DNA from 2 places in the Sphingopyxis selenitireducens genome. Region 1 is predicted to be linked to the other one. Evidence: riboswitches for the same ligand, from Rfam matches in the RefSeq annotation. Region 1 holds a riboswitch; the other holds the start of a gene.
What was found. A riboswitch is a leader RNA that binds a small molecule or an ion and turns the genes downstream of it on or off. The one in region 1 is predicted to bind cobalamin.

Region 1 (7,062 bases):
ATTCCGGCTTCCCAGCCCTTCGACTGTTCCGGGTTCAGGTTCGGATTGCCGATATATTTGCCGTCCATATAGCCATAGAGTTCGAAAAAGCCCGGGTTCTTAACCCCGGTGCCATAGGCGGCACGGACGCGGGTGCCGGTCGGCAGGCGATAGCTGCCCTGAACGCGCCAGGTCGTCGCATCGTCGAAACGGTTATTGTCGTCGTGGCGGATCGACGCGCCGAACGACAGATCGCCCGCGGTCAGCTCATATTGGCCGACGAGGCCCAGATTGTCGGCCTGCTTTTCACCCTGAAAAGCACCGGGGGTCAGCGTCCGGAACGTCTCGCGCTCAACATCGACCGCACCGGTCAGTCGGTGCGCGATCGCATCGGTGCCGAAGCTGAAGCTCGAGGTGAAGCTGCCCTTGTAGCGCCGTCCCTTATTGCCATAATCGAAGCCGAAAGGGCTGTAGCCCTTGCGCGTCGTGTCGGCGAATTGTCCCGACAGCGTGTTGATCCAGCGCCCGTCGAGCGCGCTAAATTGCGCCGAGAGCAGGCCGTAGAAACCCTCGCTGGTATAATAGACCCCGGGGCTGTCGACGGTGTAGCCGAACAGCGGGCTGGCGGTATTAAATTCGCTGTTGTTCGTGTCGGCGTTGATATGATTATAGCGCAGGACGGCAGAGAGCTTGAAGGCCTCGCTCGGCGACCAGTTCAGCTTGGCGCTGGCGCCGATGCTGTCGGATCCGACATCGCGGCTGCCGCCGCGTGCGGTGGCATAGCCGTCGGTGCCATAATAGGTACCGGTGACGGCATAATCGAAATTCCCGCTCGCTCCGGCGGCGCGTGCGGCGCCGCTGATCGTGCCGAAGGATCCGCCTTCGATCCGCGCGCTATATCCGGGGGCCTCGCGGCCCGACAGGGTGATATAATTGATCACCCCGCCGATCGCGTCCGAACCATAAAGCGACGATTGCTGACCGCGCAGCACTTCGATGCGCGCGGCGGGGTCGGCGGCCATCGTCGCGAAATCAAATTCGCCCTGATAGGGATCGGCGGCTTCAATGCCGTCGGTCAGGACGAGGACATGGTTGCTCTCGCTGCCGCGTATGCGAACCTGCGTCTGGCCGCCGATCGCGCCGATGCGGGTGATCGCGACGCCGGGGACGTCGCGCAGGACGTCCGAAATGATACGCGTCTGGCGTTGCAACAGCGCGTTGGTGTCGATCACCGTCGCCGAGGCGCCGAGTTCGCTTGCGCGCACGCCTTCGCCCGATCGCGAGGCGGTGACGATGATCTCGTCGCCGGGCCTGGCCGCGTTCGTGCTGTCGGCCGACTGGGCAAAGGCGGGTGTCGCCGCAGTCAGTGCGAGCAAGGAAATGGTGGTCGTCAATTTCAACATGGGAGTCCCCCACACGCCGGCAACGAGGGCGGGAGCCTGTCGATGCACCGGGGGCGATCGACCAGTGCACGGGCTGCGGGCGGGCGCAATGCGCCCACGTCCCCTGCACCGAAGCGGCTCCAGCCGCTTGGTCGTCGCTCGACGGAATACTCCGTGCCGTGGCCTTTCCCTGGGCCCAGGCATTGAGCGACCCACGCCGGCAGGTCTCCTGGCTCGCGGGTCAGGGCTTGATGCACGCCTTCCCAGGTTGCCCCAGTGGCTGTCCCTGACCGTAAAGGCCGGGACGGTGCATCGCGCTCACCGCTTACAGTTGCAGGGACAGCCGCGGAATCGAGGGCTCTCCATTGGATAGCCTTCTCACCGCGTTCCCATATTAAGCCCTTCCGGGCACCGGCGCGATCATGTGGGGGCCGAAACCCTCACGCCGCCGCCCATAGCGCAGCGGCGCATTTGCGCAAGCCCCCGGCCGTTATAGGGCCGGGGGGAGGCGGGGGCGATCAGAGCGCCGAACCGCCCAGCTTGTACGTCAGCTGCATGAAGACGCTGCGGCCGATGCTGTCGAACCAGCTGGTGTTGTAGTAGGGATAGCCCGACCAGGTCGGATCCTTCACCGGATTGGTATCGAACAGATTCCGGATCGTGAGCGACCCGCGCATATGATCGGTGAAATCATATTGCAGCGAAGCGTTGAACAAGGTGCTCGCCTTGATAAAGGCATCCTCGTCATAATTGGGCAGCTTGCCAAGGCGGGTGCCCGATACGGTCAGTTGCAGGCCGTCGGCCGCCCAGCTGATGCTGGCGTTCGACTTATCGCGCGGGAGATAGAAGCCGCTGTCGGCCGCCAGCTTATTCTCGACCGGATCGCCCGTATATTGCAGATAGCTGTGCTTGAGTACGTGGCTGTGCGCGAGTGACAGGGTGAAATCGCCGATGCCGGTGGGCAGCGTGCCGCGGAAAGCGACGTCGATGCCGCTGGTCTTTTCGCGCGCGACGTTGATCGGGTTGATCGCGATCGAGTCGATCTGATTCACCAGCGCCCCGCTGGCGAAACGCTTAACGCGGGCGAGCGCCGCCACACAAGTCGGGGAGGTCGGGTCGAGCGTTATATTTCCATCGCGGTCGGGTCGGCAATCGGCCTCGTCGCGGACGAGGTCGCCCGCGCGCAGGTCGTTGACCTGATTGTCGAGCGACACGCGGAAATAATCGACCGACAGGCTGATCCGGTTGGTCGGCGAAAAGACAAAGCCTGCGGTCAACGTCTTGCCGGTTTCCGCCTTCAGGTCGCGGTTGCCGCTGCGCTGCGCGACGATATCGACGTCATAGGCGTCGCAGTCGCTGAGGCCTGCGGCGGGGTCGTCCTGACGACAGGCATAATAATCGATGACGCTGCTTTCGACATTGCCCGGACCCGTGAACAGGTAGTGGAGGTCGGGTGCGCGGAATGCGGTGCCATAGGCAGCGCGGAACAAGAGGCTGTCGGCAGGCCGTACTTCGAGGCCTCCATTATAGGTGAATTTCCCGACTTTGCGTCCGGCATAGCCGAAACGGTCGTAACGACCGGCGCCGGTCACGGTCACGAAATCGAGAACGGGAACGCGCACCTCGCCGCCAATCGCGCCGTGGCTGCGTTTGCCCGAGCCGTCGCTGTCTTTCCAGCTGTAATAATAGTCCGTGAGCGCGAGCGGATCGGGGCGGAGATCATAGCCCTGCTTGCCATATTCGGCGACCAGCGCGATCCCGACCGGACCGGCGGGCAGGGTGAACAATTCGCCGTTGGTCAGCGTCGCCTGTGCGTTGCTGGTCCAACTATAAGGGCGATAAACGGTATCGGCCGAGATGCTTTCATATTCGGCGCGCGTCAGCTGCCGATAGAGATTCTCCGGATTGGCGTTGAAGGCCGGATAACCCCGATCGCCGGTGCCGTCCTGTTCGCCGAGGAAAAAGGCCTTCGCCTTGCTGTTGATGATCTGCGGCCAGCGCACGACCGACTGGTAACGGCTGTAGTTGAACGACGCTTCGTAATTCCAGGCATTGCCGAAATTGCCGCGGATGCCGGGCGTGATGCTGTATGTCGTCTGCTTGCTGCGCTGCATCTCGAACCCGCCGGTTTCTTCCGGCGTGAACTGGCGTCCCCAATCCTCGATCTGGTCGGTGAATCGGTTGAAGAAATAATTGTCGGCGCTGCTCGACGATTGTTCGAAGGCCCAGCTTGTGACGTCGTACATCAGACGAACCTTGCTGATTCCCAACTGGCCATCGACGAACAGCTTGGCATTGTCCGACAGCTCGAACGAGGCGGTGGCGAAGCTGTTGAAGCCCTTGCGGCCCGAAATGATCGTCCCGTAAGCTACCGATTCCTTGCTACCGCAGTAATCGCCATAGCCCGGCCGGTTGAACAGCCTGACCGACCCGTTGTTGAGGTTCGACAGCGCTTCGCACGTCCCGTCTTCGGGGGTGATATAGTCATCATAAAAGTCGGCGCGATAAAATGTCCGTCGTGCGGCCCTGCTCGATGCTACCGGGCTGTCATCGGTGCTGTCCTGAATGTTGCGCTGAAAGCCCCACAGTGGCCGCTGATCGAGATATTCGACGCCGCCGATGATGTTGAAGCGACCCGACGACCACCCGCCGGTCGCGGTGACGCGGTGCGACATGCCGCCGCCATGCTCGGTACGGCCGTGACGATAGTCGAGCGTGATGCCGTCGAGCTTTTCCTTCATCTTGAAATTGACGACGCCTGCGATCGCGTCGGAACCATAGATGGCCGATGCGGCGCCGCTCAGGATTTCAACCTTCTCGATCAGGCTGACCGGGATGTTGGAAATGTCGGTGAAGTTGCTGCGGCCGATATAGGGCAGCGGGAAATCGGCGATGCGGCGGCCGTTGATCAGCACCAGCGTGTGATTGGGGCCAAGGCCGCGCAGATCGACTTGCTGGGCGCCGGGGGTGAAGTCGGAACTGCTGCCCGATTGCGGGCTTTGCGTTTCGCCGCTGTTCTGGGTCATCGCCGCCAGCAGTTCGGGAACGCTGGTATAGCCATTGGCGCGGATCGTGTCGGCGTCGATCGTGGTGACGGGCGAAGGGCCCTGGTCGCGAATCGTGGGGATGCGCGACCCTGTGACGATGATTTCATCGCTTGCCGCCGCGTCGCTCGCCGCGTCCTGCGCCCAGACCGGCGCGACCATGGCCGGCAGGCAGACGCCCAATCCCAGCACGATGCGCAACGAATGTTGACCCAGACCCTTCATGACATGCCCCTTTTGCTCTTTGCGGCGCGACTCAAGCCGCGCCCACACAATCCCGTTTCATCCCGCCTTCACCAGAAAGCGCCGATAATTTCAATCAATATGACATTATGTGAAATCATATTGTCTTTGACTGTGCATATTATGTAACATCCTGCGTTCAGTCTATCGGGCAGTCTATCGGGGCGGGAGAAGGAAATGTTGCGATTTATGATGCGGGCGATGGTGGTGCCGCTGCTTGCTGCGCTTGGCCTCGCGCTCGCACCGGTTGGGGCGAAGGAGGCCAAGCCGAAGGCATATGAGCATTATGTCTTCGGAAAGCTTGATACCCCCACCCCCGGCCCGGTGTCGGGGGGCCTGCTGTTGATGGGCGGCGGCGATCGCAATATCGACGCGATGAAGTGGTTCTTCGGCAAAGCCGGAAACGGCCATATCGTCGTGATCAGCGCGTCTTATGGCAAAGAGATCGGCCAGGAATTCTACAAGGATATCGGCGGTATCCAGTCGACCGAAATCTTTGTCTTTCACAGCCGCACGCAGGCGACGAACAAGAAAATCCTCGAACGTCTGCGCAAAGCGGACGGCATTTTCATCGCGGGCGGGGATCAGGCGCGTTACGTCCGATACTGGCGCGGGACGCCGGTGGGCGACATTCTCAATGCCCATGTCGCCGCAGGCAAACCGCTCGCCGGAACGAGCGCGGGCCTCGCGGTGCAGGGCGAAAAGCTTTACGGCGCGATGGACGATGGCAGCATCACCAGCGCCGAGGCGCTGGCCGATCCGCTGGGCCCCGCAAACACGATCGAGGGGGATTTCCTGCGTTTCGCGCTGCTCAAGGGCGTCGTCACCGACACGCATTTCAAGGAACGCGACCGGCTCGGCCGTCTCTTTGCCTTTGTCGCCAAGGCGCAGATCGGCCGCGCCGACGATGAACCGGCGATGATCGGACTCGGCGTCGATGAAAGCGCCGCATTGGCGGTCGAACCCGACGGGTCGGGTCGCATCTATGCCACCGAACCCGACGGCTATGCCTGGCTCGTCGACGGGGCCGGGCTGCGCGGCGTAACAGGTCGCGGTCCGCTCGACGCCCCGCGCATCCGTGTCAGCGGGGTGGGGCCGGGATCGGTCATCCATCTGCCATCGGGCCGGATCGACGCGCCGGTGTTCGTCCGCGACTATGCGGTACGTGCGGGCGAGGTGGTGGAGGTTCCGCGATGGTCGCTCGCAATCCATGGCGGGGCGGGGGTGATCGAACGCGGTTCGCTGTCGCCCGCCAAGGAAAAGGCATATCGCGCCGGGCTCGACGAAGCGCTGCGCGCGGGCGCGGCGGTGCTCGACAAGGGCGGCGCGTCGCTCGATGCCGTCGCTGCGGCGGTCCGGGTGCTGGAGGATAATCCGCTGTTCAACGCCGGGCGCGGCGCGGTGTTCACCGCCGAGGGCAAGAATGAACTCGACGCCGCGATCATGGACGGCAAGACACTGAAAGCCGGCGCGGTCGCGGGCATCACCCGCACCCGCCACCCGATCGACCTCGCACGTGCGGTGATGGACAAAAGCCCGCACGTCATGCTCGCCGGTCCGGGCGCCGACCGCTTCTCGGTCGAACGCGGCCTTGAACAGGTGGACCCCAGCTGGTTCCGCACCGAGGAGCGCTGGCAGGGCCTTCTGGGCTGGCGCGAAAAGCAGACGGCGGCGATCGATCCGACCCATTTGTTCGGCACCGTCGGTGCGGTCGCGATCGACGCCGACGGCAATCTGGCCGCAGCGACCTCGACAGGCGGAATGACCGGCAAGCGTTGGGGCCGGATCGGCGATTCACCGATCATCGGTGCGGGCACATACGCCAAGAACGGCCAATGCGCGGTATCGGCGACGGGGTCGGGTGAATATTTCATCCGCGAAAGCGCGGCGCGGCAGGTTTGTGATCGCGTCGCGTGGAAGGGCGAAAGCCTGAAGGATGCGGCGCAGGCGACGATCATGGCGGTTGGCGCGATTGGTGGCGACGGCGGGCTGATCGCCATGGGTCCCGATGGCCGCCCGGCCTTTGCGATCAATGATCTGGGCATGTATCGTGGCCGGATGACCGCCGGAGGGGCCGCCGAAACCGCGATCTTCGCCGATGAAAAATGGCCGGACTGATGCCGCAATCGGGGGTCACGCTCGACGAAGTCGACGAGCGCCTGCTCACCCTGTTGCGCGATGATGCCCGCCAGACGATCGCCCAGCTCGCCAAGGAACTCGGCATTTCGCGCGGGCAGATTTATGCGCGCCTCGCGCGGCTGGAGGAGGCGCATGTCGTCGCGGGCTATACCGTCCGGCTGGGCAGCGCGTTCACGGCGAGCCGGGTCCGTGCGCATATGATGATCAAGACATTGCCGCGCTATCATCGCGAAGTCGAACAGGCGCTGGCACAGCTTCCGCTGGTTCAGGCGATC
Region 2 (7,062 bases), on a different contig from region 1:
GGAGATGTTCTCCGACAATTTCTCCTCCTATACCTTCACGCTGTCGAACGGCGGCAAATATGTCATTTGCTTTATCGTCAGTCCGGCGATGAACGATGCCAAGTCGAAATGCCGCGCCCTGAACTGAACCGCGGGCGCCCCATCGCCGCCATCGCACAGGGCGGCAGGCGCAGTTCGGCTTAGGTTCATCTCGGCGCGCTAGCGTGGCATGCAGGGGATGGTCGCAAAGGGAATGCCTGATTGCAATGACGAAGCCTGCCCTCCTCCTCCCCCTGATTGCCACGCTCATCTTCGCAGCGCCCGCGCATGCGTTCGACCAAAGCCTCGCGCAAACCGCCACGCCGCCGCAGAAAACCTCGATTCTCTACACCTATGGCGACGAACCCTGCCCCGCACCGGTGGGGGACGAGATCATCGTCTGCGCGCAGCAACCCGAAAGCGAACGCTACCGCGTCCCCAAGGATTTGCGTGAGGAGCTGAAGGACGACGCACCCGTCGGCGGCGGTTCATGGGCCTCGGCGGTCGAGGGTTATGACAATGTCGCTCGCGCCACTCGCCCCAACAGCTGCTCGCCCGTCGGCAGCTATGGCTTCACCGGCTGCACCTCGGCGATGCTGCGCCAATGGTTCGAGGAACGCCGCGCCGCCGACTGAAGCGACCGCCGCGAAACGCAGCGTTTCGATGCCGTGCGATTGACGCCGGCCCCTCCTGTCGCTTAGCCTTTGGCCTCCCCCGAAACAGGAGCCTTCCACATGCGCCGCATTCTTCCCATTGCCGCCGTCGCGCTCGCCGTCGTCGCCGTCCCCGCCGTCATCGCGCAGGCCCCCTCGGGCGTCCCCGGCGCGCCCGACAAAACGCGCGTCACCGCCGGCACCTACGCCGCCGATGCCGGACACACGATGGTCGTCTGGGAAGTCGATCATTTCGGCTTCAGCAAATATTCGGGCATCTTCGGCGACGTCACCGGCACCCTCGTCATCGACCCCGCCAATCCTGCCGCGTCAAAGGTCGATGTGACGATCCCGGTGTCGAAGGTCACGACCGCCAGCGCCGGCCTCACCGACCATCTGCTGCGCGCGGGCAAGGACGGCGGCAAGGCCGATTTCTTCGGCCCCGCGCCCGCTGACGCCAAATTCGTCTCGACCCGCGTCGTCCTCGACGATGACGGCGACGAAGCCAAGGTCACCGGCAACCTCACCCTCAATGGCGTGACCCGCCCGGTCACGCTCGACGTCGATTTCCACGGCGCGGGCGCCAATCCGTTCAACAAGAAAGCCACCATCGGCTTCAACGCGGAAACCAAAATCCGTCGCAGCGATTTTGGCGTCAATTACGGCATCCCGGTGGTCAGCGATATCGTCGAACTCGAAATCCACGCCGCGTTCGAAAAGCAGTAAGCGCGCCGGCCCGCCCCCGCCCCTCCCGCTCATGGGAAGGCGCGGGGGCGGGCCACTCCGCATTCATCGCGCATCCAGCAACCCGCGCCTAACCTCCCGTCATTCAAGGGAGGATCATCATGCGCAAAACCCTGCTACTCGCTCTCGCCCTGTCGCTCCCGGCAGCGCCCGCATTCGCGCAGAGCAATCCGCAAATCGACTATCCGGCTTTCCAGGCGCTCACCGCCAGCGTCGCGCCAGAACGCGCCACGCGCCTCCTCCCTTTCGACGCCTTCAAGGCCGAGGCGGCCAAACCCGAAACCCTCCTCCTCGACGCGCGCTCAAAGGACGCCTTTGCGCGCGGCCATATCGCGGGCGCGGTCAACCTGCCGCTGACCGATTTCACCGCCGACAGCCTCGCCGCGGTGATCGGCGTCAACCCGGACCGCCCCATCCTCATCTATTGCAACAATAATTTCCGTAACAACGCCGCGCCCGTGCCGATGAAATCGGCCGCGCTCGCGCTCAACATCCAGACCTTCATCAACCTCGTCGGCTATGGCTACCCCAATGTCCGCGAACTCGCCGACGTGATCGACTTCAACGATCCCGCAGTGGGGTGGGTGAAAAACTGACCGCGCGCCAATCTGTCACACGACTCCGCTAGACAGGCGTCCGGGCCAGTCCCCGGCCCTGACAGGGAGTTCCGTGTGATGAGCGAACTGGTACGCGAAATTATCGAAGTGAACGCCTTTATCGGCGGCGACGAAGAACATGCCCTGCTGACCGTCGAGGCAGAGGGCATTGCCTCCACCGCGGGCTGGACGAGCGTCCTGCTCGACCCCCACGTCTATATCAACCCGCCCGCCGACGGTGTGCAGGACTTCGATCTCGTCGGCGATCGCCCGGCCGGTGGCAGCGCCGACACGCCGACCACAGTCGAGGCCGCGTGGGAAGGCCCGCTCGAGGATTGGGTCATCGGCATCCGCGTCCACGCGATCGCCAATATGATCGAGGATGAAATCTTCACCCCCTGGGAGGAAGAGGACGACGACGAAGACGACGCGGACGCGCCGGAAAGCAAGGCCGCCTGACAGCCTGCCAGCGCCATCTCCGCCTTCGCGGAGGTGGCGCAGCGCAGCCCTCCGCGCAATTTTCCTGTGTTGCCCCTTGCCAAACACGACATTTTCATGTCAGAGCGTGGCCATGCGCCACAACGGGCTCCTACTTCTGCGACTTACACGCCCTTGGGCGTGACGATAACGCTGCGCCCACGGTGGCGCGCGATCGCCCAAGGGTAACTCGACCAAAACCACCCTTTCGCAGAAGAACCAAAAGACCATGACCATGCTCCGCGACCCTTCGGTCAAATATCGCCCCTTTCCGCAGGTTCCCTTGACGAACCGCGAATGGCCCGGCCGCGTCACGACCAAGGCGCCGATCTGGCTTTCCACCGACATGCGCGACGGCAATCAGGCGCTGATCGACCCGATGGACGCCGAGAAAAAGGCGCGCTTCTTCGACCTGCTCTGCCGCGTCGGTCTGAAAGAAATCGAAGTCGGCTTCCCCAGCGCGGGCGCGACCGAGTTCGATTTCATCTCCGGCCTCGTCCAGAACGGCCGCATCCCCGACGATGTCACCGTGCAGGTGCTGACCCAGAGCCGCGCCGACCTCATCCGCACCAGCTTCGACAGCCTCGCGGGCGCAAAGACCGCGATCGTCCACCTCTACAACGCGGTCAGCCCCGCGTGGCGCAAGATCGTCTTCGGCATGGACATGCCCGAAATCAAACAGATCGCGATCGACGGCGCCAAGCAGCTGCGCGACAATGCCGCGCGCCTGCCGCAGACCAACTGGCGCTTCGAATACAGCCCCGAAACCTTCTCGACCGCCGAAATCGATTTCTCGATCGAGGTGTGTGAAGCGGTCATGGAAGTGCTGCAACCGACCGCCGAAAATCCGATCATCCTCAACCTCCCCGCGACGGTCGAGGCCTCGACGGCGAATATCTACGCAGACCAGATCGAATATTTCGCCAAGAATCTGCCGAACCGCGACCGCGCGCTGATCAGCCTGCACACCCACAACGACCGCGGCACCGGCGTCGCGGCGGCCGAACTCGGCCTGCTCGCGGGCGCCGACCGCGTCGAGGGTTGCCTGTTCGGCAATGGCGAGCGCACCGGCAACACCTGCCTCGTCACCATCGCGCTCAACATGTACACGCAGGGCGTCGACCCCGAACTGGATTTCTCGAATATCGACGAGGTCATCCAGACGGTCGAATATTGCAACCAGCTCCCCGTCCACCCGCGCCACCCCTATGGCGGCGAACTGGTCTATACCGCCTTTTCGGGCAGCCATCAGGACGCGATCAAAAAGGGCTTCGCCGCACGCGAACGCCAGAATGACGAGACATGGGAAGTCCCTTACCTCCCCATCGATCCCGCCGACCTCGGCCGCAGCTATGAAGCGGTGATCCGCGTCAACAGCCAGTCGGGCAAGGGCGGCGTCGCCTGGGTCCTCGAACAGGACAAGGGTCTGAAACTGCCCAAGAAAATGCAGGCGAGCTTCAGCCACGTTGTACAGGCGCTGGCCGACGAGACCAGCCGCGAACTCGGCGCCGAGGATATCTGGGGCGCCTTCGAGGGTAAGTATCTCGCCACGACTGGCAAGCGTTTCCAGCTCGTCGACTGGTCCGAAACCCACAGCGGTCCCGACCGCATCTTCGCCGGCAAGCTCATGATCGACGGCACCCCGCGCACCGTCAGCGGCCGCGGCAACGGCCTGATGAGCAGCGTCATCGCCGCGCTCAGCGAAAGCGGCGGCCCGGTGATGGACATCATCGACTATAGCGAACACGCCATCGGTCAGGGCAGCACCGTGCAAGCCGCCGCCTATGTCGAATGCCGCACGGCGGATGGAAAAAGCCTGTTCGGCTGTGGGCTGGATACCGACGTCGCGACCGCGAGTGTGCGGGCGATTCTTTCCGCCGCCAACGGCGCGTAAACCAATCGATCCCGGGCGGCGGGTGCTTACAATCCGCCTCCGGGACCCCATATACAGACTATCGCGGCACGCATTCTCGTAAGCCGCCGCGACCGAGAGACAGGCTGTGCTCCCGCTTACGCAAGAGGAGCCGCGCCGCCTATGAATTCCGAGACTCACCCTGAGCCCCAATCCGGTACAGAGACCGCCGCCCCCGCAAGGACGCGCTCGAACGGCTTTGTCCGCAAGGCCCGCACCCCGCTCCCCCGCGACGATGCGCGGCGCCAAGGCAATATCAGCCAGCTCGCCTGGCTGACCCTCGGCGGAACTAAAACCGAAAGCGGCCCCCAAAACGCGATCGGCTTCCTCAACACCGAGAACCCCGCACTCGGCGGCCGCCCGCTCGCCATCGCGACCGCGAGCGACGAAGGCTATGCCCGGGTTGCCGCCGCCATCCGCGCCCAAGCCGCCGCGCCGGTCACGCCATGACCCGCGCGATGAACGTTACGCTGCCCGAAAGCGACGTCACCAAATCCTGCAAGACCGCGGGCGTCGCAATCAGCGCGATCGAGCCCCTCCCGTCGGGCGGCACCCGCCTCGTCTGCGTCACCCTCGACGACGCCGACAAGATGCGCAAGCGCTTGAAAAAGAACCTGATCGACGGCGCTGTCACCCGCTACCGATTCTACCGCCCACCGAGCGTATAAGTAAGGCGCATATAAAGATTTCTTTATGTGCGCCTTGACTTCCAATCTGCGCCGCCTATTCTCCAAACTGTCGAGGTTCTCCACATCGCTTGCGCGGTGTGGAGCTAAGACGGGAAGCCGGTTCAAAACCGGCGCTGCCCCCGCAACTGTAAGCGGTGAGCGGTGGTCGATACGTGTCACTGGTTCGCAAGGAACCGGGAAGGCCAGACCCCCGCGCTGATCCGTGAGCCAGGAGACCTGCCTCGTCAGATAACGTCCTCCGGCGGGGTGTCCGGTCAGGCCGCATGCTTGACTGCGCCCGATCCTTGCTTTGCGGGCGTGGACCCTTGCGTGTCCGTCTGTCCGGCCCTTGCCCCCTTGCAAGGTGTTTGAAACATGACTGTCAGCGTCGCCACCCTCGGCTTTCCCCGCATCGGCCTTCGCCGCGAGCTCAAGCATGCGCTCGAAAGCTATTGGTCGGGCAAGACCAGCCTCGCCGATCTCCAGATCGCGGCATCGGGCCTTCGCGCCCTCAATTGGGCGCGGCAAAAGGCGCTCGGCGCCGACATCCTCCCCTCGAACGACTTCTCGCTCTATGACCATGTTCTCGACACCAGCTCGCTGATCGGCGCGATCCCCCCGCGCTACGACTGGGCGGGCGAGACGGTCGATCCGGACCTCTATTTCGCCATGGCGCGCGGGGTTCAGGATGACCCGGCGGGACCGGCCGCCTGCGGCCACACCCACGACACCACCGCGCAGGAAATGACAAAATGGTTCGACACCAATTATCATTTCATGGTCCCCGAACTCACCGCAGGGCAGATCTTCAGGATCGCCTCGACCAAGATTTTCGACGAGTTTGAGGAAGCCAAAGCGCTCGGTTACACCACCCGCCCCGTCCTCCTCGGCCCCGTCAGCTATCTGATGCTCGCCAAGGGCAAGGCGGTCGAACCGCTCGCGCTCTTGCCGCAGCTTCTCGATATCTATGCCGAAATCCTCGCGCGCCTTGCCAAGGCCGGTGCCGAATGGGTCCAGATCGACGAGCCCTGCCTCGTCCTCGACCTCAGCGCCGAACAGCGCACCGCGTTCGAGCGCGCCTACGCCCGCCTCGCCACTCGCGGTCCGAAACTCATGCTCACCACTTACTTCGGCGGCCTCGGCGACAATCTCGATCTCGTCGCCGACCTCCCCGTCCACGGGCTCCACCTCGACCTCGTCCGCGCCCCGGGTCAGCTCGAACCCGCGCTCGAAAAACTCCAGCCGCACGTCCTGCTCTCGCTCGGCGTCATCGACGGCCGCAACATCTGGCGCGCCAATCTGCCCGACCTTTACTGGCGCCTCAAGGAACTGGCGGGCACGCGCGACTTCATCCTCGCCCCCTCCTGCTCCTTGCTCCACACCCCCGTCGACCTCGCGCTCGAAACCTCGCTCGACCCAGAAATCGCACAATGGCTGAGCTTTGCGGTGCAAAAGATCGAGGAACTCGCCGCGCTCGCCAAAGCGCTGAACGAAGGCGAAGACGCGAGCTTCGCCGCCTTCTCGGCCTCACGCATCGCCGCGGTCGCCCGCCGGACCTCACCGAAAATCCATAACCCCGCCGTCGCCGCCCGCCTCGCCGCCCTCGACGAAAGCGCCACCAAACGCACCGCGCCCTTCGCCGCCCGCCGCGAGGCCCAGCAAAAGCGCCTCGCCCTTCCCGCCTTCCCGACCACCACGATCGGCAGCTTCCCGCAGACCCACGAGGTCCGCAAGGCGCGCGCCGCGCATATCAGGGGGGAAATCGACGATGCCGCCTATGACCGCTATCTGAAGGTCGAAACCCGTGCCGCGGTCAAATGGCAGGAGGAGATCGGCCTCGACGTCCTCGTCCACGGCGAGTTCGAGCGCAACGACATGGTGCAATATTTCGGCGAGCAGCTCGCGGGCTTCGCCTTCACCCGCGCCGGCTGGGTGCAAAGCTATGGCTCGCGCTGCGTCCGCCCGCCCATCCTCTACGGCGACGTCTCGCGCCC

Region 2: it holds a riboswitch for cobalamin, as region 1 does, so the genes downstream of both, metE (5-methyltetrahydropteroyltriglutamate--homocysteine S-methyltransferase) here and ACSYDV_RS11880 (TonB-dependent receptor plug domain-containing protein) in region 1, are expected to answer to the same signal.

The regions. Positions count from the first base shown of each region.
Region 1 is NZ_JBPULG010000003.1:394,663-401,724, forward strand. Features, by position in the region: gene ACSYDV_RS11880 (TonB-dependent receptor plug domain-containing protein) at 1-1,382, opposite strand, end outside; cobalamin riboswitch at 1,564-1,791, opposite strand; gene ACSYDV_RS11885 (TonB-dependent receptor plug domain-containing protein) at 1,880-4,630, opposite strand; gene ACSYDV_RS11890 (isoaspartyl peptidase/L-asparaginase) at 4,826-6,766, shown strand; gene ACSYDV_RS11895 (Lrp/AsnC family transcriptional regulator) at 6,754-7,062, shown strand, end outside.
Region 2 is NZ_JBPULG010000002.1:98,027-105,088, reverse strand. Features, by position in the region: gene ACSYDV_RS06440 (hypothetical protein) at 1-127, shown strand, start outside; gene ACSYDV_RS06435 (hypothetical protein) at 246-653, shown strand; gene ACSYDV_RS06430 (YceI family protein) at 753-1,397, shown strand; gene ACSYDV_RS06425 (rhodanese-like domain-containing protein) at 1,517-2,011, shown strand; gene ACSYDV_RS06420 (hypothetical protein) at 2,090-2,470, shown strand; gene leuA (2-isopropylmalate synthase) at 2,718-4,382, shown strand; gene ACSYDV_RS06410 (hypothetical protein) at 4,524-4,850, shown strand; gene ACSYDV_RS06405 (hypothetical protein) at 4,859-5,068, shown strand; cobalamin riboswitch at 5,125-5,327, shown strand; gene metE (5-methyltetrahydropteroyltriglutamate--homocysteine S-methyltransferase) at 5,444-7,062, shown strand, end outside.